DNA from 4 places in the Desulfonatronovibrio magnus genome. Region 4 is predicted to be linked to each of the others. Evidence: predicted binding sites of a transcription regulator. Region 4 holds the regulator's gene; each other region holds the start of a gene.
What was found. The regulator sigma-54, encoded in region 4, starts transcription at its own class of promoters, with help from an activator protein. The targets are predictions, from matches to a motif close to CTGGCACGGNNNNTGCTT.

Region 1 (5,388 bases), on a different contig from region 4:
AATGAAAAAGATATTTTTCTCAATTAGGCTTGCGTCAATTCATGACTACAGGTAGTGATTATCTTAATACAGTTTAAATAAATTTTTCTGACAGCCAATACGCTCCATTTCTAAGCTGTATTCCTCCTTTACAGACTTCAGGAATGGTGCTTTTTACCATAAACACTAAACCCTCCCAATTGAAACAATTATCAGGAGAAAAGCCCATGCCCAATAATAATTCACTTCCACACGTCCCCATCGGCCAATCCCTTGGAAACCATGATTTCATTTCCAGAAGGACCCTTCTTAAATCCGGTGCGTGCGCTGCCGGACTGCTGCTGACCGGCGCCAAAATTGTTTGGGCAGCTTCACCAGAATCAAAGTATTCCCGTGAGCTTACCGAACTGCTCAATCTGGCCCTGCAACATGAACACGGTGCATTCGTGCAGTATGCAAATCATGCCGGCCTGCTCTCATACTGGCTGGACAGCAACCATGCTACTGCCATTAAAGCCATTATTGCTGATGAAGTCGAGCATGCTGTAATCCTCTCTAATGCTTTAAAAAAGTCTGGGGCAGAACCAACCCTTGCTGTCTGGCCCCCTCAGACTGGCGACACTCCTTCCAGGGTCTTGATTCAGGACATTGCTGCTGAACAGGGAGCTGTTAATCTTTACTCCAGAATACTGGATTTTGATATGGACGATGACCTGCGCAACAATCTTGAAAATATTGTTCGCTCCGAACAAAGTCATAAGGAAATTTTTGAAGGCATGCTCAAAGAAATTCAGCAGTAATCATGAACTTATTTAATTCTCTCAGAACCAAACTGGCATTATGGATAGCCTTATTCGCCTGCGTCCTTGCCATGCTTGGCGCAATCTTGAGCCTGTGGCTGGGCTATAAATACCTTGAAACTAACTTTCAGAACAATATCCAGTCTCATATGAGGCTGGCTTCCATATCATTGATCCAGCCTGTAATGCAGATAAACTACCTTGAGCTAAGAGATCAGATCCAGGCCATCCAGGATTATGAGGGCATAACCGGTGTGGCTATTTATGATCAAAATGACAATCTGCTCATGGAAAGCGGTGAACTGTCTGAAATGCAGCTGTCTGAGGATATAGGCTCAGGCCCTGCGGTACAGGGACAGATAATTGTATCATTTTCCCAGGATCCTCTTAAAGCCGGCATGATGTATATTCTTTACATCGGAGGCATTTTACTGCTCATAATTGTTCCCGCATTCATTTTCATCGTCTGGAAAATAAGCCACAAATACCTTTTTGATCTTTCTGAGCTTACTGAATGCATCAAAAACAGCAGTTGCGAGGAAATGCCCCAATATCCCGGCATCTACAGACAGGACGAAGTAGGTTTGCTGTCAACTGCCCTGCGCCAGCGAGACCAGGAACTTTCAGAGTATCATCAGGAACTTGAAAACTACAAAAATCACTTAGAACAACTGGTAGAACAAAGAACTGTTGAGCTGAAAAGATCTCAAATGCTCAGCCAGACCATCCTCGATGGACTCCCTGATTCCGTTGCTCTAATTGATGCCAGGGATATGACTATCCTCAATGCCAACCAGACCTTTCTTTCATCCAACAATACCAGCCTTGAAGATGTTCTGGGCAAAACATGTTATCAGATAACCCATGGTACTGACGAACCATGTCAGGGAGTGCAGCACACCTGTCCTGTGCAGGAATATTTCAAAAACAATCAGCCCTGCGTGGCAGAGCATATTCATAAGTCAAAGGATGGAGACGAATATTTTGTAGAGGTGTCTGCCTGGCCTGTTTTTGATGAAAATGGTCAGCCTGTTCAGATGATTCATATTGAAAGGGATATTTCAGAAAAAAAGAGAGTTGAAAAACTTCGGGATGATGTCGAACGTATAGTTCGTCATGATCTGAAAACCCCCTTGAACGGCATACTTGGGCTGTCGGAGATACTGTTAGATGATGAGCTGAATGACGAACAAAAGGAATTTCTCGGGCATATCCATGAATCTGGTCGCAGAATGCTTAATATGATCAATCATTCTCTTGATATTTTTAAAATGGAAGAAGGTACCTACATACTCAAGCCGGAAGAGTTTGATCTTTTGTCAGTGTTAAAAGTCCTGGATAGCGATACACAGCCCCTGCAGAACGGCAAACTGATTAAGCTGCAAATTATCCTTTACGATCGGGAAATAAGTGATGACAATAAATTATCGGTCTATCTGGAAAAAAGACATATTCATTCCATGCTTGCCAACCTGCTCACCAATGCCTTAGAAGCTGCCCCTGAAAACAGCATGGTCACTGTCAACATTAACCAGGATCAGAACAACACCATAATTGATTTGCACAATGATGGAGCAATACCGTCAGCAGTACGCAATCGTTTTTTTGATCGTTATGCCACTGCCGGTAAAGCTCATGGAACAGGACTCGGCACCTTCAGCGCAAGGCTCATTGCCAGAAGTCATGGAGGTGATATAACCTTTACAACTTCTGAAGAACATGGAACTCATGTAATCGTGACTCTGCCCACTAATGCTGAAAAAACTGAAACTACTGGCTAAAAAAGTTGCTGAGGCCTGCTGGAAGCAGGCCTCATGCTTGTTACAATATTGCTTTAAAAGTTTTTTTGATTTTATCTGCCTAACCTTGGGCACTCACCAGTACGCCTTCCTTGAGGTGAGCCTGATACGCCGCCCTTATGAAATCCAGACCCGGCTCTTTTGCCTGTCTTCAGACCATACTCCTGGCTCATGTCTATTCTATGGTTCAGCTTGGCAGCCATGATATCCTGATTCAATGTTAGAATCTGGCTTTTGATCTTTTCAATATCTGATGCACTTGCTTCAGGAGTAGCCAGGAGGGCATTCAGTTCTGCCTGCCTTGCTATCATCTGCTGCCTTTTGGGATACATGTTATTTCTATGTTCCTGCAATGCTGCAACAAGGCTGTCACGCTGTTCCTGATCAAGGTTGGCAAGAACAGGGCACTCCTGGTGCCACTGTCTGTTTTGATCTCCGCGTTCAGCACCAGGACCTCCTCTGGCCATGGCTGCAGATGAAATTAACAAAAGGGCCAGCGCTGCCATTGTAATTGTTGTGATCATGTGTCTTGTCATTTTTTTCCTCCGAAAATTTAAAAGTGTTTATATGGTTGATGACATATAAGCATGCGCTGTGCCAACTTACTTTATTGAACAATTTCAGTTTCTTACAAACTATGTGCAGCCGAATGCAACTACAGCTTGTGCAAATTCTCGCACACTTGTGCAATAGAGATGTGCAGAATAAGGGAAAGGCTGTAAAATGCTGATTTTTTTAGCCCTGAACATCAGAAATAAATCACGCTATGTTTATTAAAATCTTGATTGACTTGCCTCAATTTTGTTGTATAAGTTATCCCCTACTGATTAATTCTCTTTAAGACAGGATTACTTAATTATGAAAAAAATCTTTCTTTTGCTGACATTAGTTTTCTTTGCCCAGGTTGATGTCTCATATGCATGGGGCCCCATGACCCACACACATTTTGCGCACGAAGTGCTAAGAGCTGCCAGTCTTCTGTCGGCTTCAGTTTATACACTGCTTACAGCCTATGCCACTAATTTTATATATGGATCAATAGTAGTCGACAACTATTTAGGCAAGCGAGGGCACAAAAACCCACACGACTGGGAAACAGGATTTCTTCTTCTAAGCTGCGCACAAAAACGCTCGGACGCAGCCTTTGCTTATGGTTTCCTGACCCATCTTGCTGCAGATACTGTTGCCCACGGACAGATGGACCTTGGCTCCAAAAGCAAGCTTGGCCATGTCTGGATAGAAATAGAATCAGACAGCCTGTTGGCTAAAAATTGCAGAAAAACCGTTTCCGGGCTGGATAAGGAAAGACTCAGGTCAAATGATGAACTGACCAATTCAGTCATTGATCAGGAAGATTGCAGATCAAAAAGTTTTCAGCGTATGTATAAAATGGGCATCAAAATGTCAGCTCTTAATTCCAAGAGATGGACCAATTTTTACAAGGAAGACTTTGAGGGCTACCATAAAATGTCTGTTATAAGAGCCATTGATGTCATCAACAACAAAGAAAAAAGCAAATATATCCGCCACGACCCAAATATCAAAAAGGGCCGCAAACTGTCTGCAAAACTGATGAACATTCTTGCCTGATTAAATTCTAATCCTGGCAAATACAGTCATTCGACAATACTTGACTTTGCTCCCCCCGTGCTAAGTGCTTCCTGCAAGTAACTTCAAAAAACTGGACCCCGGATCAAGTCCGGGGTGACGGTTAAACCAAGTTTTCACTATTTACCGTCATTCCGGCGAAAGCCGGAATCCAGGGTTTCATACGTTCAAGTTACTCACAGGTTCGGTCTCGATCCACCAGCAAAAAAGCCCATAGAAGTGCCAAAAAGGGGCATAATGTTGTCAGTTCCTATCATCCCGAAAAAATTACAGAATCTGCAACCGGCAGTGTAAAGTATACTGTTGTACCCTTACCTGGTTCACTTTCCAGCCAGATGCTACCGCCATGCTTATCCAGAAACTCTTTGCACAGGATCATGCCCAGCCCGGTACTCTTTTCACCTTCAGTACCAAGTTGCCTTTTCTTTTTATCATGCTCGAAAACCCTGGCCTTAATGTCTTCATCCATGCCAATACCCTTATCCTCTACTGAAACCGTAATCATGGCTCCGTTCTCAATGGCCCTGATGAATACACATGACCCTCGTCGGCTGAACTTTACAGCATTAAACAATAGATTGCGGATAATGGAATTGACCATAGGCTCATCAACCATAACCTTCACACCAGCCGGCAGATCATACTTAATTTCCACATGTTTGTGCCGGGCAACATCCTTAACAGTCTTTAGACTGGCAATAATCAGGTCCTGAATGTCGCAAGGTCCTGGATCATAGTCCATACTGCCCTGGCTCATCCTGGACCATTGCAAAAGATCATTGAGCAACGCCAGCAGATTTTCTGTGCTCTTGCCCATTTCGTTTGCAATCTGCCTTATTTCATCAGGAGACAGACTTCCTGTGTCTGATGCAATTATTCTGGATGAGCTGAAGATGCCTGATATGGGAGATCTCAGGTCATGAGCAATGATGGAAAAAAGTTTATCCTTTTCCGAGTTGGCGATCTCAAGATCCTTATTCATCTTTATGATTCTTTTTTCCACCTCTTTTCTGTCTGTTATGTCCCTGATGAGCTCCACAACATATTCAATCCTGCCGTTTTCATCTATTATGGGATTTGCCCGGCAATTAAAATATTTGCCAAGCTCATCCACATACTTTTCAATGGCAGTGAGCTTGCCTGTCCTGACAGCCTCAAGCGTGGCACATGATGAACAACTGCTGTCTCTGCCAATTATCTTG
Region 2 (5,388 bases), on a different contig from region 4:
GATGCCTTACTCACTCATGACAACTTTTGAGTTCAGATAGCTGATCTTTTGTCATTTGTAAAAAAGTCTGGTCTGATATGGGATATCCCCTGGCTGCAGCTTTTGCTCTGACCTGGCTGGTCAGCTCTTCAATGTTGTAGTCCTGCCAGTTTAATAAAAGCTGAGATATTTTTGCCTTTACAGCATTACGCCCGCTTTTACCCCCAAGACTGATGTGTCTTTTATGCCCCAGGATTGCCGGATCAAAAGGTTCAAAAAGTTCAGGGGCCTTGTAAGCTCCATCAGCATGGAGTCCACTTTCCACATGAAATATTTTTTCTCCGATGACCGGACTGTGGGCGTCAATATTAATGCCTGCCAGTCCTGCCACATATGCACATAAATCTTGAAGCTGATGCATATTATATGTCTGCTTTATTTTAAGATTCCACCATGTCACCAATTCTTCCAGTCGGGCAATACCTGCTCGTTCGCCAATACCCAGAACACTGACATCCACAAAATCACATCCCGCTTCTAAGGCGCAAACCGCGTTGGCAGTAGCCATTCCGAAATCATTATGGCCGTGAAATGCCAGCTTGATATTTAGACTTTGTCTGAACTTTTTTATGGCTTTAAAAGCTTCTAAAGGACTAAGCAGCCCAACGCTGTCTGACAGCCTGATCCTCCATCCACCTGCGTCAGCAAACAGGTGAGCCACTTCAAGGGCAAAATCATGCTCAGCCCTGGAAAAATCCTCAAGGCCTATGGATAAGTGTGTATCACAATTTTGTGATTTATGCATAATTGTTTTTATACGGGTAATGAGTTCCTTTCTGGAGAGATTTAATCTTTTGCTGAGATGTAGATCAGATACTGGCACACCAATATTGATAATGTCAGGACCCAGCGATTGGGCTGCCGACAGGCAGTCTTCCCGCAAAGGCGACCAAACGCTTATTTGAGGCTGATGGGGAAGGTTGCGTGCAAATATGATCAATTCCTGCAGATTGTTATCCCTGCCAGCAACTCCCGCTTCAATCTCCTGCACTCCAACTTTATCAAGCATCTGCATGATTTTTTTTCGAGCAGTTAAATCCATGTAAAGCCCAAAACGCTGGTGGCCTTCTCTTAAAGTTGTGTCGATTAGCATATGAATTGTACAGCAATTTATGTGCCTGTAGGGATATATGTTTGATGCTCTAACCCGAGGTGCCGGGACTGAACTTGTGAGTAACTGTCTTTAAAGTGGAGCCTGCATCCTGCAGGCTATTTAATTCCAAGCGGCTGGAAGCCGCCTCCACCTTGAAGAACAGTCCCATATTTGGAAATTGGGACAGTCCCCTAGAGGTACTATAAAAATGATTGATACTGCATTGGTTCCTGGAAGAAATTGGCTTTAATGACAAAATTTACACAGCGAGGGACAGTCCCCCTCCGGGCTGTAAGCCTCCGGGCAGGAAGCTGTGCCAGGCGCAAAGCTCCCATCTTTGACGGAACTTTTCTGGCAAATGTGCATCAATCAAAGCAAAAATCGTCAAAATGTGATAACTGTAAACATCTGATTTTATTAGCAAAACGATTGTAGTTACTTGTAAGCTCCTCACCCGGGCGGACCAGGACCGAACCTGAGAGTAACTCATACCCCTCGTTCCCAGGCTCCAGCCTGGGGACGTCTTACTCTTGCGGCTCCAGCCGCTTCTTCAAAATGTGGCTGGAGCCACAAAAAAATAGGTGTTCCCAGGCTGGAGCCTGGGAACAAGAGCAAATATACTGAAATTTGTAAGCATTTGATTTTATTGGCAATACGATTCCAGTTACTTAGAAGCATGCAAAGTCCTCCCGGATTAATACGACAATGCTACATTATTGTAGGGTGATGTCTACAAATTTGAAGGTTTTGTTGTAATGTGTTGTACAAATTCTAAAGGAACGCTTCGCATAATTATGTATTATAATCAGTATGTTGTCTTAATATTTTATGGCTTTGTCAGTAATGGCACAGCCCTTGCCTTGTTAGATAGCTGGTAACTGTTGAGAGTTTAACTGATTTTATGGATTACTCGGCAGCGTAGAGCAAGGAGAAACCTGTAACAGAATCAATCATATCAGGAGGAAGGATTAATGAGGAAAGTGGCAATTTATGGAAAAGGCGGGATTGGCAAGTCTACAACTACACAGAATACAGTTGCCGGGCTTGTGGAGTTGGGGAAAAAAGTAATGGTAGTGGGGTGTGATCCCAAGGCTGATTCAACTCGTCTGCTGCTGGGCGGTCTTTCTCAGAAGACTGTTCTCGATACACTGCGAGAGGAAGGCGAGGATGTGGAACTTGATGATGTTCGCATTGGCGGATTTGGGGAATCCCTTTGTGTTGAATCAGGTGGTCCTGAACCTGGAGTAGGCTGTGCCGGCCGTGGGATTATTACTTCCATCAACCTCCTGGAGCAGCTTGGAGCTTATGAAGAAGATCAAAATCTGGATTATGTTTTTTATGATGTTCTTGGTGATGTTGTTTGTGGTGGATTTGCCATGCCTATTCGTGAAGGCAAGGCCCAGGAGATATACATAGTTGTATCTGGTGAAATGATGGCCATGTATGCAGCCAACAACATCTGTAAAGGAATTAAAAAATTTGCAGACGCTGGGGGAGTCAGACTGGGCGGTCTAATATGCAACAGCAGGGCAGTGGATAATGAAAAAGAAATGATTGAAGCCTTTGCCAAAAGACTCGGCAGTCAGATGCTCTATTTTGTGCCCAGGGATAATGAGGTGCAGAGGGCGGAAATCAACAGAAAAACAGTCATTGATTACAATCCTGAAAGCGAGCAGGCAGGCCATTATCGCAACCTGGCTCAAGCCATGGATTCCAATAAAATGTTTGTTGTACCTGACCCCATGCATACAGACGAGTTGGAACAAATTCTTTTGGATTATGGTCTTCTTGAAGCTTAAATGGAAAGTTTAAGGTTATCAGTTATCAGTTAATTGTTAATTGTTGAAGAACAAAAAGCTGAATTCATCGCCTTACCCTGATAACAATTAACAAATAACAGATAACTGGGCTGTACCACAGCCCGTATTAGTCATAACAAAGAATGATTATAATTAAGTCACCAGGTTGCAATTTAAAAACATGAAAATGAGAAAAAGGAGAAAATAATGATTATGATCAGGGCCATTGTCAGGCCGGAAAAGACTACAGAAGTTATGAAATCTCTGCTTGACGCAGGATATCCTGCACTGACCAAGATTGAAGTGGCAGGCCGGGGCAAACAGAGAGGATTAAAGCTCGGGCAGGTAATATATGACGAACTGCCCAAAGAAATGATTATGATGGTCGTACCTGAGGCGGATAAGGAATTTGTGATCACAGCCATTATGGACAGCGCAAGAACCGGAGAGGGAACATTTGGAGATGGCAAGATTTTTATTTCACCTGTGGAAGAAGTTTACACAGTTTCTTCAGGTGTAAAGGAAGCTTAGGAATTGGGTCAAGAATTGTTCAAGGACTAAAGTACAAAAGGTAATCAATCTAAAAGGATCATGACCTGATTTTTACATATGGGTCACAATGAATTCGGATAAGGAGCAGCTGTTATGAAAGAGGTACTGGCTATAGTGCGGGCCAATAAGATTAATAAGACCAAAGAGGCTCTGGTTGCTGCAGGGCTGCCTTCCTTTACCGCCATTAGATGCGCTGGCAGAGGCAAACGACCTGTAGATTTTGAAATGCTGGAAGCTTTAAACAAGGATCCATCCATGGGAGCTGATGTATTACCCAGTCTATCTCAGGGCGCAAGACTTATTCCCAAGAGGATGATTAGTCTTGTAGTACCACCTGAACGAGTTCCAGAAATAGTTAAGGTGATCATTGAGGTTAATCAGACCGGCACTCCTGGTGACGGAAAGATATTTGTCCTGCCCATAAGCGATGTATTCAGGGTCAGAACCAAGGAAAGCGGTCTTGATGCCATTGATGAAATGAAGTCTTAGGCAATTGAAAGCGGTGACTGGACAAAATAGCACCAAGGCATTGAAAACGGTGAGTTAAAGCGGAGGAAACATGTCTGATTTAAAAACATGTCCAGATGTTGATCTGGAAGAATTCATAGAAGAAACAGTCAAGGTTTACCCGGCCAAGGTAGCCAAGAAGAGACGAAGCCATATGCTGGCCAGAACTGCACATGGCGAAGAAGAGCAGAGTATTAATGCCAACGCCAGGACAGTTCCGGGAATCATTACCCAGAGAGGGTGCTGTTATGCGGGATGTAAAGGAGTGGTTATCGGCCCCTATGGAGATATGGTCCACATTACCCATGGTCCCATTGGCTGTGGATTCTATTCATGGTTGACAAGGCGTAACCTCTTTAAACCAGGAGCAGACGGCAAAAATTATTCTCAATACTGTTTTTCCACGGATATGCAGGAACATGACATCATATTCGGAGGCGAAAAAAAGCTCAAGCAGGCTATCAGGGAGGCTTATGAAGAATTTAAACCCAACGCCATAAGTGTTCATGCCACTTGCCCTGTGGGGCTGATTGGGGATGATGTGGTGGCAGTAGCAAGAGAAGCTGAAAAAGAACTTGGAATCAAGGTTCTGGCTTTTAATTGCGAGGGGTACAAGGGTGTCAGTCAGTCAGCAGGACATCATATCGCCAATAACAGACTTTTTACCGATGTGGTGGGTACGCAGGACAAGCCTGTTGAAGGTTATTCCGTCAATGTCCTGGGAGAATACAATATAGGCGGAGATGCATGGGAAATTGAAAGGGTTCTTGAGAAGTGCGGCATAAAGGTGGCAGCTACTTTCAGCGGAGACGGAAAATATGAAACCATGACTTATGCTCATATGGCATCTCTAAACTTAGTCATGTGTCACAGGTCCATCAATTATCTCGCTGAAATGATGGTGACGAAATACGGAATACCGTGGGCCAAGGTGAATTTTATCGGCATCAAATCCATGTCCAAGTCATTGCGAAAGATTGCCAGGTTCTTTGAAGATCCTGAGCTGTCTAAAAAAGTTGAAGAGGTCATTGCTGAAGAAGAAAAGGCCGCCTTAGAAGCTATAGCTCCGCACGCTGCTAACCTCGAGGGCAAGACAGCCATGCTGTTTGTTGGCGGGTCCAGAGCCCACCACTACCAGGATTTATTAAGAGATCTTGGCATGACCGTTACAGCCGCAGGTTATGAGTTTGCTCATCGTGACGACTACGAGGGAAGGCATATACTCAAAGACATCAAAATAGATGCTGACAGCAGGAATATCGAAGAACTTAAAGTCAGCCCTGACCCGGAAAAGTATAATCCCAGGCTCACACCTGAAAAGATGAAAGAATTGGAGGAAGAAAGAATTCTGAAGCATTACGAGGGCATGATTCCTGATATGAAATCCGGATCCATTGT
Region 3 (5,388 bases), on a different contig from region 4:
AGTTGTTTAACCGGATACACTCTGGGGGGGTAACGTGGGTGTCCATCGTATCTTTGTGGTTCAAAATCTGTTGTTTTTGGCTTCAGGATTGAAGCGGTAAGCCACTAATCATTTATAACCGTAAGGAGTTTTGATATGGAACTGAAAGGAAAAAAAGCCATTGTTCTTGTAGAACAGATGTACAATGATTACGAATTCATATATCCTTTGTACAGATTGCGTGAGGCAGGGGCAGAAACTTATGTTGTAGGCCCGGAGGCCGGTAAGGTTTATCCTGGCAAAGAGGGTACTTCAGCCAAAGCTGATCTGGCCTCGGCAGACGTAAACGCTGCAGACTATTCCATTCTGGTGATCCCCGGGGGCTACGCTCCGGATCATATGCGGCGCAACAAGCCCATGGTTGAGCTGGTTAAAAACATGTATGAACAGGGCAAAATCGTTGCAGCTATCTGCCATGCGGGCTGGATGCCTGCTTCGGCCAAAATCCTCAAGGGAGCCAGGGTTACTTCATTTATTGCCATAAAAGATGATCTTGAACATGCAGGAGCGACCTGGGTTGATGAGGAAGTGGTCATAGACAGAAACCTTATAACAAGCCGTACCCCTGATGATTTGCCAGCTTTTATGAGAGCGATAATCAGCGAGGCGCAGAAAATATAAAAACATGTTAAAAATTATTGACTATTCTTTGTACCTGGTCACTGATCAGGGGCTCAGCATGGGCCGTGACCTTGTAGATGTAGTCATGGAGGCTGTTGCCGGTGGAGTCAGCATTGTCCAGATCCGTGAAAAGTCATCAGAAACAAAGGCATTTTACGACATGGCCCGGGCCCTGAAATCCAGGCTTTCTAAAACACAAACGCCACTGATTATAAATGACCGGGTTGACGTAGCCCTGGCTGTGGATGCTGAGGGAGTGCACGTAGGACAGTCAGACCTGCCCTGTCATATTGTTCGGACAATGCTTGGCCCGGACAAAATAGTGGGAGTGTCCATTAATACTTACGAGCAGATCAAGGAAGCTGAACAGCAGGGAGCAACATATCTGAGCTTGAGCCCTGTATATCCAACTCCCACCAAAACTGACACCACAGAGCCTTTTGGGTTGTCAGGTCTGCAGGCTGCCAGAAAAATGACTCAAAAGCCTCTGATCACCATAGGTGGTATCAACCAGTCAAATATCAGGGAGATTATGAGCACAGGCATGGATGGGGTCGCTCTTGTATCAGCTATCTGTTCAGCGCCGTCACCTAAAGAAGCTGCTGCTGAACTTTCAGGCTTGATCAGCGAAGTGAGGAAGTGAAATGTGTGAGGTATGGCCGGGACAAAGATCCTGGCCTGTTGCTTTGCTATAATTTTTTTAACTGTAACAAGGGAGGATCAAATGGCTTATTATGTAATTTTGAGCAAGCTGACTGATGAAGGAAGAAAAACTCTCAAAAAAAAGCCTGAGCGTGTCATGGAGGTCAATAAAGAGCTTGAAGACATGGGCGTTAAAGTACAACAGCAGTTTGCTGTTATGGGTGAGTATGACTTTGTGAACATAGTTGAAGCCCCTGACAATGAGACTATTATGAAGATGTCTGTTGAACTGGGATCCAGAGGATCTGTTCAATTGCTGAGTCTGCCAGCCTTGCCTGTGGATGAGTTTATCAAAAAGACCACCTGAGATGTGAGGCATTTCCCCTCATCAGAAATGTGACTGATAATCAGCCCCGGACCTGATTTCGGGGCTGATTGCTGCTGGGAAAAATTTTCAGCGTGGTTTACCAAAGGGCATGATATATAAAGCAATTGTCTCTTTGGGCAGACCAAGCACCCTGCCGACATTTTTCTCGTCAAATGCACCAATGACCACTGTTCCCAGTCTTAGAGCCTCTGCCTGCAGATGGATATTCTGCCCTGCATGCCCAACCTCCATATATACATATTGCCGGCCGCGTTCTCCATAAGCGCTGGTAGTCCTTTGAAACTCTGCAGCAATAATGATGGATGCCGGGGCTTGTCTGACAGCTCCCTGACGAAGGGCTGAAGAGTAAAGATTGTCTCGTCTGTCTCCGTCCATGGTTTTGCTGATGGAGTGTGATTCAGGGTTATATCTGTAAACACCAGGCTCCAGGTCCTCCACATTGCCGGAGACAAGATAAATATCCAGTGGAAAGGTAGCTCCTGCTGACGGGGCTGTTCTGAATTTTCTGCGGGTATCAGTAATTCCCTGAGCTGCCCAGAGCATTTGTCCCACCTGTTCCATAGTCAGGTTTTCCTGACTGAAATTTCTTAAAGATCTCCTTGTTTCCAAAGTTTTTTCCACACTCATTGACCCGTCTCTAACCGGTTCAGGTAAAGTGATGATTTCGTTGGAATGAATTTTGCCGACTGACATAATACCTCCTCCCCAGAATAAACAAATCATAAAAAAAGCGACTAAGATTTTTTTTGCAGTATCCATATGTGATAAATGCCCTCCTTTGGCTTGAGCTTGGTGTAATAGTATATCAGTCGGCATATTGTCAAAACATTGCCATGTGTGAAGGGGGGCAGGGGTCGGAAATCAGATATCAGATATCAGAAGTCAGAGATCAGAGATCAGGAATCAGGGGTCAGAAGTCAGAGGGCAGAGGTCAGAGGTCGGAAGTCAGAGATCAGGGGACAGGGGGTTGGGGCAGGATATATTTGCTGCCGGGTTGAGCGTACAGTCTGCCGTTGAGGCATTGGCCTGTAATTTGCTTGTAAAGAGGCAGGAGGATTATTTTTATGCGCGACAGCATGTACACAGCATTTTTTGGGGCCATGACTCAGGAAGCCAGAATGAATGTTATTTCCAATAATCTGGCCAATGTAAATACCACCGGATATAAGCGTGAAAATCTGGCGTTTGAAGATGTGTTTACCAGATTTGCTTCAGACTATGCAGATCCCAATGACAGTCTTGAAAACAGAATTTTATGGCCTGAAGCCAAGCTTAGAAGCCAGACCAGAGCCAGCCCTACTCATCTTGTTTTTGAGGAAGGCGGGCTTAAACAGACGGGAAATCAGTTAGACCTGGCAATATCAGGAGAGGGATTTTTTGAGGTTGAAACGCCTGAAGGAGAGGTAGCCTATACCAGGAACGGCGCATTTTATCGGGATCCTGATACAGGGGCCATGATTACCGCGCAAAGGTTTCAACTGCTTGGAGAAGATGGCCCGATAATACTCCCTGAAGACGCCACTGACATAGTAATCACCAATGACGGCTTAGTTACAGCAGACGGTGAAGCTGTTGATGTTATAAATTTGACAACCTTTGATGATTTAAACGGCTTGGAAAAAATGGGTCGTCAATTGTTTCGCATAAAAGAAGATTCCGGTGTGGAGCCCATGGCAGCAGAAAATGCCCTGGTGCAGCAGGGCTTTCTTGAGGATTCCAATGTTGAAGTAGTATATGAGATGGTCAATATGATTGCCACCATGCGCAATTTTGAGGCTCTGCAAAAGATTATCACAACCACTCATGAAAAAGACCAGCAGCTCATCAGGGATGTGGGCACAACCAGATAATGCCATATGAAAAGCATTAGTCTCAGCTGCGGACCATAACTCAGGTGGGTGCCGCATATGCCAACCCCCGCTGACTGGAAGTAGTGACTAATGCCAATGACTGAAACAGTAGCTAAAAAAATAAAGAAAATCATATAACGGCTCAGGAGAAGATACTATGATGCGCTCACTATGGACTGCGGCTTCAGGTATGGCTGCCCAGCAGATGAATATTGATGTCACAGCCAATAATCTGGCTAACGTCAATACAACTGCTTTTAAAAAGAGCAGGGCTGAATTTGAGGATCTGGTCTATCAGAATCTTAAAATCGCGGGTACGGAAAATCTGACAGGTGACAGAATTCCCACAGGCATGCAGGTGGGTATGGGTGTCAGACCTCTGACAGTACATAAGTTTTTTACCCAGGGAGACTATCAGCGAACTGATAATCCACTGGATTTGACCATTGAAGGCGATGGATTTTTTCAAGTCATGGCCAATGATGAGCTCAAATATACCAGAGCAGGCGCTTTCAAGCTCGATCAGGACGGAAGAATTGTGACAGCCAATGGTTATCCTCTGCAGCCTGAATTTAATGTCCCCCAGGATACAGTAAATATTGTGGTTACAGAACAGGGACGACTATCCTGCATGGATGCAAGTGGTGACGAGCTGGCGGGTATGGATATTCCAATATTTGATTTTATCAATCCAGCCGGTCTTAAGAGTACTGGACGTAACCTTTACGTTGATACCGATGCTTCAGGACCGCCTGTGGAAGGTGTACCAGGTGAAAATAATTTCGGCACTCTGGCCCAGGGTGTTCTTGAGATGTCCAACGTGGAACTTGTAGAGGAAATGGTAAATATGATTATTGGTCAAAGAGCTTATGAAATCAACTCCAAGGCTATCCAGACCTCGGATCAGATGCTTCAGATGGCGAATCAGCTGAAGAGATAACTGGTTTTCATGCGAAATCTTTTCCGGGTGAAAACTAATCAAGGGGATAAACCCATGAAAAATGATGTAAACATACTATCGGTGAGTCTCTGGACTTTGTGCATATTGGTTATCTCAATATTTTATTGTGGATCTGCACTGGCAACAAACGGTCATCATTACTGGATAAAGGAACATGTTGCTGTAAGCGGCGATGTAATAACCTTTGAGGATATCGCTGAGCCCAGGTCTTATCAGGCTGGTCAAAAATGGAATGAAGTCAAAAATATCCAGCTGTGGCGGGCCCCCCAGGCAGGGCAGAGGATCGTGCTGCACAGAGAACAGGTTGTGCAAAGGTTGCGGGCAGTGCATTCCGGACTGGCTGAAACAAGTATTGTTCCGAGAGAGATAACCTTCCAGCGCGGAGAAAAAGTTTATTCCAGCGATGAACTGGAAAAAATGGTTGTCAGTTATCTAAAGCCCAGAGTGCAAAGTATGGCAGAAGACATAGAGTTCAGGGATTTCAGGCTCCCTGCTCCTGTATATCTTGAGAACGCTTTTGAGCGTATTGAAATGGAAACTACCAATGAACCAGGACCTGGTAGAGTCAGTTTCAGGTTAAATGTCATTGATGCTCATGGATCCATCAGCAGACGATTGACTGGTAATGTATTCATTGATGCCTGGCAGACAGTGGCCTGTGCTTCTCGACCACTTAACAGAGGGGATATCATTAATCCGGATGATGTCCGCTTTGAAAGAAAAAATCTTGCTTATCTGCGCAATGATGTCTGGGATGGCAGAACAGGACCATGGAGGGTCAGGTCTGCCATTGGGCAGGGCCAGCCAATTCTGCAGAGGGCTCTGGAATCAGTTCCTGTAGTCAGCAGGGGAGATCGGGTCAACCTGGTTTACCAGGGCCAGCACGT
Region 4 (5,388 bases):
AATATTGACCAGCTTGTGATCAAGGGAAGCAAAATCAACCCCTTGCAAACTTCTGCCCACCACAAGAAGCACTTTGTCCAGGTTGTCAAGCTTTCCATGGGGTATGGCTACTGCATCTCCAATACCGGTGGTACCAAGATTTTCTCGAAACAGCAAAACCTCAAAAATCTTCTGCTTATCCAGAAAGGGGTAAGCTGCCGTTAAGGGGCTGATAAGCTCAGCCAGAACTTCGGTTTTGGTTGCTGAAGCCAGGTCGGCAATAATCTGGTCTTTATCTAAATACTCAGTAAGGTTCATAAGTTACATGCCCGGATCAATAAACCCGAAGTCTCCATTCTTTCTTCTATAGACGACATTGATACGTTCAGTTTCAGCATTGAGAAATACAAGAAAATCATAATTTAAGCTTTCCAACTGCATGGCAGCCTCTTCGAGATCCATAGGCTTGGGTTCATAATGGTCAGTGGCCACAATTCTTGGCTCGCGTTTACCACTGTCAACAGGCCCGAAATTGATGATGTCCATCCTGACCTGTTTTTCCCTGGCTTTTTTCTTTTTGTCCTTTACTTTTTCCCGCTGTTTTCTAAGCTGGGCTTCCACCTTGTCCAGACTTAAATCCACCGTTGAATACATGTCCTCAGTTTCTTCTGTAGCTGATATATGCATGTCCTTGCCAGTTAGAATGACCTCAGCTATGTGACGAAATTTTTCCACCTCCAGATTAACCTGAAGTTCTGCAGCATCGTTTTCATTAAGATATTTTGAAAGCTTTTCATATCTCTCCTGAGCATACTTTTTGAGATGTTCAGAAGGCTCAAAGTTTTTGAAGTTGAATTTGATCTGCATGCTGATCCTCCTTTGAGATATCAAGTTGTGTATTGGTTGTATCAGTTATTATGATTTGGTAATCGTTCAGCCTTTTGTATGGAGGCAGGGGGCAGGCACTCCGGGCCCCACTTGAGCAGGAATGTCCAGATTCCTGAATATTCCGCCTTCAGCCTGAAAAGTCCAGTTAAAGACAATAAAGAAGACATTTTTTTAAAAACCAGGCATCGGTTCTCAAAAAGGCTGCCTATTAATTTGCCGCCTGCCTTGTTAAGCAGACGTAGTCTCCGTCGCAGACGGGTTTAACTGGGTTCCCCGGCAAATGAAAAAACATCTTTTTTTCCTTTGCGCCCTTTGCCTGCCCGGTTAAACATCGCTGAAAGCGTTCCTGCGCAGCAGGGTTTAACTGGGCGTCTTGAGTGAGTCTTTTTACCCAGTTGAATACACAAAGTGTAGGCTCAGCCATTCAACAGGGGCGAACGGGCGGTTAAAAAATCTGTAATAGTTTAGCCCTTTTCTAAGGAAAGCAGGGGACAGGCACCCCAACCCTTGTTTTTTGTTGATGTAAAACACAGACTTAATAAAACAAGGGCTGGGAGAGCCAGTCCACGTGCCACATGCAAATGGCTAAACTGTTACAAAAATCTTTTTTTGTGTTGCGGGCAAAGCCCGCATTAGAAAAAGGTGAACTCCGTCTCAATTCACATATATCAGTAAATGATCAGAAAAATTTTTTTCTTTTGGAGGACGAAGGTATCTTCAATGCAGCCCTGTACTTGGCCACAGTTCTCCTGGCAATATTGACCTCAAGCTGTTCTTTTAACGCATTGGCAATCACGTCGTCACTTAAAGGTTTTTTGGGGTCTTCTTCGGCGACCATCTTTTTTATGGCCGCTTTGACACTTTCAGACCCTACCACACCACCACTGTCCATGCTTAAAGAGCTGTTGAAAAAAAACTTGAGCTCAAAAACACCAAAGGGCGTTGAGACAAATTTATTGGTGGTAATCCGACTGACTGTTGACTCGTGCATATTAATATCTTCTGCCACTTCACGCAAAATAAGCGGCTTGAGCCTGGCAACGCCAAGTTCAAAAAACTCTCTTTGAAACTTGAGGATGCTCTCCATTACCTTGTACAATGTTCGTTGTCTCTGATGCAGGCTTTTCATCAGCCATATGGCAGAACGGGTTTTTTCCTGAATGTACTCGTTATCCTTTTTATTCTTATCGGTTTTTTCCAGCGAATCCTGATAAAGTGTGCTCAGTTGAATGGGGGGAATTCCATCTTCATTGAGCACGATGGCAAAATCCTCTTCATACTTGTAAACATAGATATCCGGGCTAACATAGACAATGTCCTCACTTCCGTAGCTTGCCCCCGGGTAAGGATCAAGGCTTTGCAAAATTTCTATACATTCCTTGAGGTAGTCCTTGCTTATCTTAAACTTCTTTAGAAGAGGAACAAAACGATTTTTTTCAATATCTTCAAGGTGTTCCGTGACCAGCTCAGTTATAATTGGTCCTGTTTCATTAAGGGCCCTGAGTTGAGTCAACAGGCACTCGCGCAACGTTCTGGAGGCAATGCCCACAGGGTCAAAATTCTGAACCTTGCTCAAAACTGATTCAACCTTGTCTTCTGTCAGATTCAGCGACTGGGCCAGTTCAGCTGTATCGGTCTTCAGGTAACCCTTTGAATCGATGTTTCCAATAATCTCTTCGCCTATCCTGATTTCTTCTGCAGTCAAATTCTGCAGATAAAGCTGCCAGGTAAGATGACCTTCCAAGGATGGCTTGGAAGAATACCTGGCTTCAAAACTCTGCATCTCCTCGGGAACTTCCCACTCCCTGGAACCAGCCTGTTTTGATGTGCTTGAAAAATGTCCGAGATAATCTTCCCAGTCAGCATTGTTGATCATTTCCTTTTCTTCGGCTGTCAACTTTTCTTTTACTTCTTTTCTGTCACGGGCCTCTCTTTCGCGATCCTCATCAGCGGCAGGCTGCAGCTCTTCAAGAAGCGGATTTTCAAGAAGTTCCTGCTGGACCACCTCAAGAAGCTCCAGCCTGGACATCTGCAACAATTTAATGGCCTGCTGCAGTTGGGGAGTCATCACCAGCTGCTGGGTCAGTTTAAGATTCTGTCTCAGTTCCAGGGACATAGTATTATTCCGTTAAGTCTGTTATCCATAATTAGGTATCTGTTCACACCACATTACTCTACTTTCAGATAAAGCCTGCATCCTGATTTGTTTTGGCCATTGCAGTTTGTTTGACCAGCCCTGAGCCCGTTAGTCAAAACCATGAACAGGGAAAACCTCTGGATTGTTTGAAACAATTAATGGTTTTGACTTACGGGCTAATGCTGGGAGTTTGCAGCAAAAGAAAACAAATCAGGATGCAGGCTCACCTCTCAGCATGGTGAATAGTTACAGTCTGATTTTATATATCAACAAAAAACAGGGACTGGGTGCCTGCCCACTGCTTTCTTATAAAAAGGGTATCTGTTTAGCGCTTTTAAGGAAAGCAGGGGACAGGCACTCCAGGACCCACTTGAGCATCAATTTGTGCTCAAAATGACTCATTTTTGGGACAAGTGGGTCCTGGAAGAGCCAGCCCCCCACCGGGCTGTATGCCTCCGGGCAGGAAGCCTTGCCACATCCAAAGCGCTAAACAGATACAAAAAAAAAAAATCCTAAACTGTTACATTTTCAAAGGATTTGAAAAATGCCTGAAAGCAGCGAATCAGCTTACCATACGGGAAAACATGACAAACTTACAAGCAAAAAGATTCACCAAGGTAGACTGCCCTTGCCCTGGTGTCATTGATAATCTCCTGAGGCGTCCCATCGAGTATAACTTGTCCGTCATATACAATGGAGGCTCTATCACAGATCCGCAGGGTTTCCCGCACGTTATGATCTGATATCAGCACTCCTATTTCTTTTTCCCTGAGCTTGAGAATGATTTTCTGAATATCATCCACAGCAATAGGATCAATACCGGCAAAAGGCTCGTCAAGCAGTATAAATCTCGGATCCTTGATCAGGGCTCTGGCAATCTCCAGACGTCTGCGCTCCCCCCCGGACAGAAAGGATGCTTTCTGGTGAGCCAGCTTGGATATGCCAAGCTCATCCATAAGCTGATCAGCTTTTTGCAGTCTGTGCTTTTTGCTTTTATGTGTATATTCCAGGATAAGCATCAGATTTTCAAAAACTGTCAGATTTTTGAAAATTGAACTTTCCTGGGGCAGATAACTGATGCCCAGACCAGCTCTACTGGGCAGCGACAACCCGGTAATATCCTGCTTGTCGAGAGATACGCCACCTTTGGTTGGCGTTATAATGCCCACCAGCATGTAAAAGGTCGTGGTCTTGCCGGCACCGTTGGGCCCAAGCAGCCCAGCCACCTCTCCCTGCCTGATATCTAAGGATATACCCTTGACCACAAGCTTTTTACCGTATCGCTTATAAACGTCAATGGCTTTAAAGCTGTTCACCCCTGGTTTATTCCTGCTGCTCGCTTTCTGAATAAAAAATTACTCTGACTCTTCTATCGGGTCCGCCCAGGACCTCGGAAGTATTTTCCAGCATGTTGATAAGAACAATCTCACCCTCAACCCGATTCTTGTCCTCCATAAGGACTGGGTTTCCTTCTAAGGTTGCCTGGCCAGTGTCAGGATTATATGTGAGCAACTCACCTTTACCCTCTCTGTTCATGCTCTTGATGCGCACATTGCCCCTGGCAATTATTTTTTCAATTTTATCCTGCTGATCAGCCTCATCCTGCTCTGCATTCTGCGGCTTTATATGTACATGCAGCTGATCAGACCAAAGCTCAAGCTCTGCCCTGATAACATGAACATTGCCGGAAAAGATTACAATATTATCGTGTCCGGTATAAGTCATCTTGTCAGACGTAATATCTGTAATCTGATCCTGAAGCCTGTTTTCAGCAAGAGCAGGAGCAAACGCCCACAATAACGAACAAAAAATAATTGTCAGGATTTTCATCAATTCACTGTCCTGTTTTGAAGCAGGGTTTTTACACCCCCAAGGGCCTCTAATCTGTCCTCATTTAAATAAAATCTGGCTTCCGGGCTGTTGAGGGCCATTCCATTGCCCACAAAAGTCACGCCTTCACGGAGAAGAATAAAATCCTCCTCTCCCATGTATGACGCTCTGCCGGACTCAATTATCAAACCACCATAATCCGCTCTGACATCAGGCCATAAATGCACCATATTTTCTGTTTGCAAAGCCTGGCCATGGGAAGCTGTGATCACTACAGGAGCAGAGTCTTCTTCAGTGTAATAGGTAATGACTGGATTATAAAGGACAAAAAGATCATCCTCACGCACAAAGCCTGCATTGTCAGAAATCACTTTCCATGTCTGGCGGCCATCCCTGCCCTTGGTCATAGTAAAATCACGGATATTCATATCTACTTCCATTTCAACATTCAGGTCGGTTAAACCCGGTCCAGGGCTTGTATGCCAGAAGGTAATGAACAGAAAAGATAAAACAGCCGCACTGAAAAATAATGGAGCAAATTTTTTAATCATCAA

Region 1: the regulator sigma-54 is predicted to act here: its motif matches at 3,162-3,179, upstream of LZ23_RS07520 (Spy/CpxP family protein refolding chaperone).
Region 2: the regulator sigma-54 is predicted to act here: its motif matches at 1,976-1,993, upstream of nifH (nitrogenase iron protein).
Region 3: the regulator sigma-54 is predicted to act here: its motif matches at 2,712-2,729, upstream of flgF (flagellar basal-body rod protein FlgF).

The regions. Positions count from the first base shown of each region.
Region 1 is NZ_JYNP01000059.1:18,775-24,162, reverse strand. It holds gene LZ23_RS07530 (ferritin-like domain-containing protein) at 207-779, shown strand; gene LZ23_RS22430 (PAS domain-containing sensor histidine kinase) at 782-2,560, shown strand; gene LZ23_RS07520 (Spy/CpxP family protein refolding chaperone) at 2,632-3,114, opposite strand; gene LZ23_RS22425 (zinc dependent phospholipase C family protein) at 3,437-4,168, shown strand; gene LZ23_RS07510 (sensor histidine kinase) at 4,440-5,388, opposite strand, start outside.
Region 2 is NZ_KN882176.1:65,832-71,219, forward strand. It holds gene LZ23_RS15665 (LeuA family protein) at 11-1,132, opposite strand; gene nifH (nitrogenase iron protein) at 2,104-2,931, shown strand; gene LZ23_RS15680 (P-II family nitrogen regulator) at 3,139-3,462, shown strand; gene LZ23_RS15685 (P-II family nitrogen regulator) at 3,577-3,972, shown strand; gene nifD (nitrogenase molybdenum-iron protein alpha chain) at 4,043-5,388, shown strand, end outside.
Region 3 is NZ_KN882175.1:702,742-708,129, reverse strand. It holds gene LZ23_RS15020 (type 1 glutamine amidotransferase domain-containing protein) at 136-660, shown strand; gene thiE (thiamine phosphate synthase) at 665-1,303, shown strand; gene LZ23_RS15010 (GYD domain-containing protein) at 1,385-1,669, shown strand; gene LZ23_RS15005 (SagB/ThcOx family dehydrogenase) at 1,757-2,383, opposite strand; gene flgF (flagellar basal-body rod protein FlgF) at 2,755-3,540, shown strand; gene flgG (flagellar basal-body rod protein FlgG) at 3,698-4,480, shown strand; gene flgA (flagellar basal body P-ring formation chaperone FlgA) at 4,535-5,388, shown strand, end outside.
Region 4 is NZ_JYNP01000005.1:160,228-165,615, reverse strand. It holds gene LZ23_RS00825 (PTS sugar transporter subunit IIA) at 1-297, opposite strand, end outside; gene hpf (ribosome hibernation-promoting factor, HPF/YfiA family) at 301-846, opposite strand; gene rpoN (RNA polymerase factor sigma-54) at 1,547-2,983, opposite strand; gene lptB (LPS export ABC transporter ATP-binding protein) at 3,598-4,320, opposite strand; gene LZ23_RS00795 (LptA/OstA family protein) at 4,328-4,834, opposite strand; gene lptC (LPS export ABC transporter periplasmic protein LptC) at 4,834-5,385, opposite strand; gene LZ23_RS00785 (KdsC family phosphatase) at 5,378-5,388, opposite strand, start outside.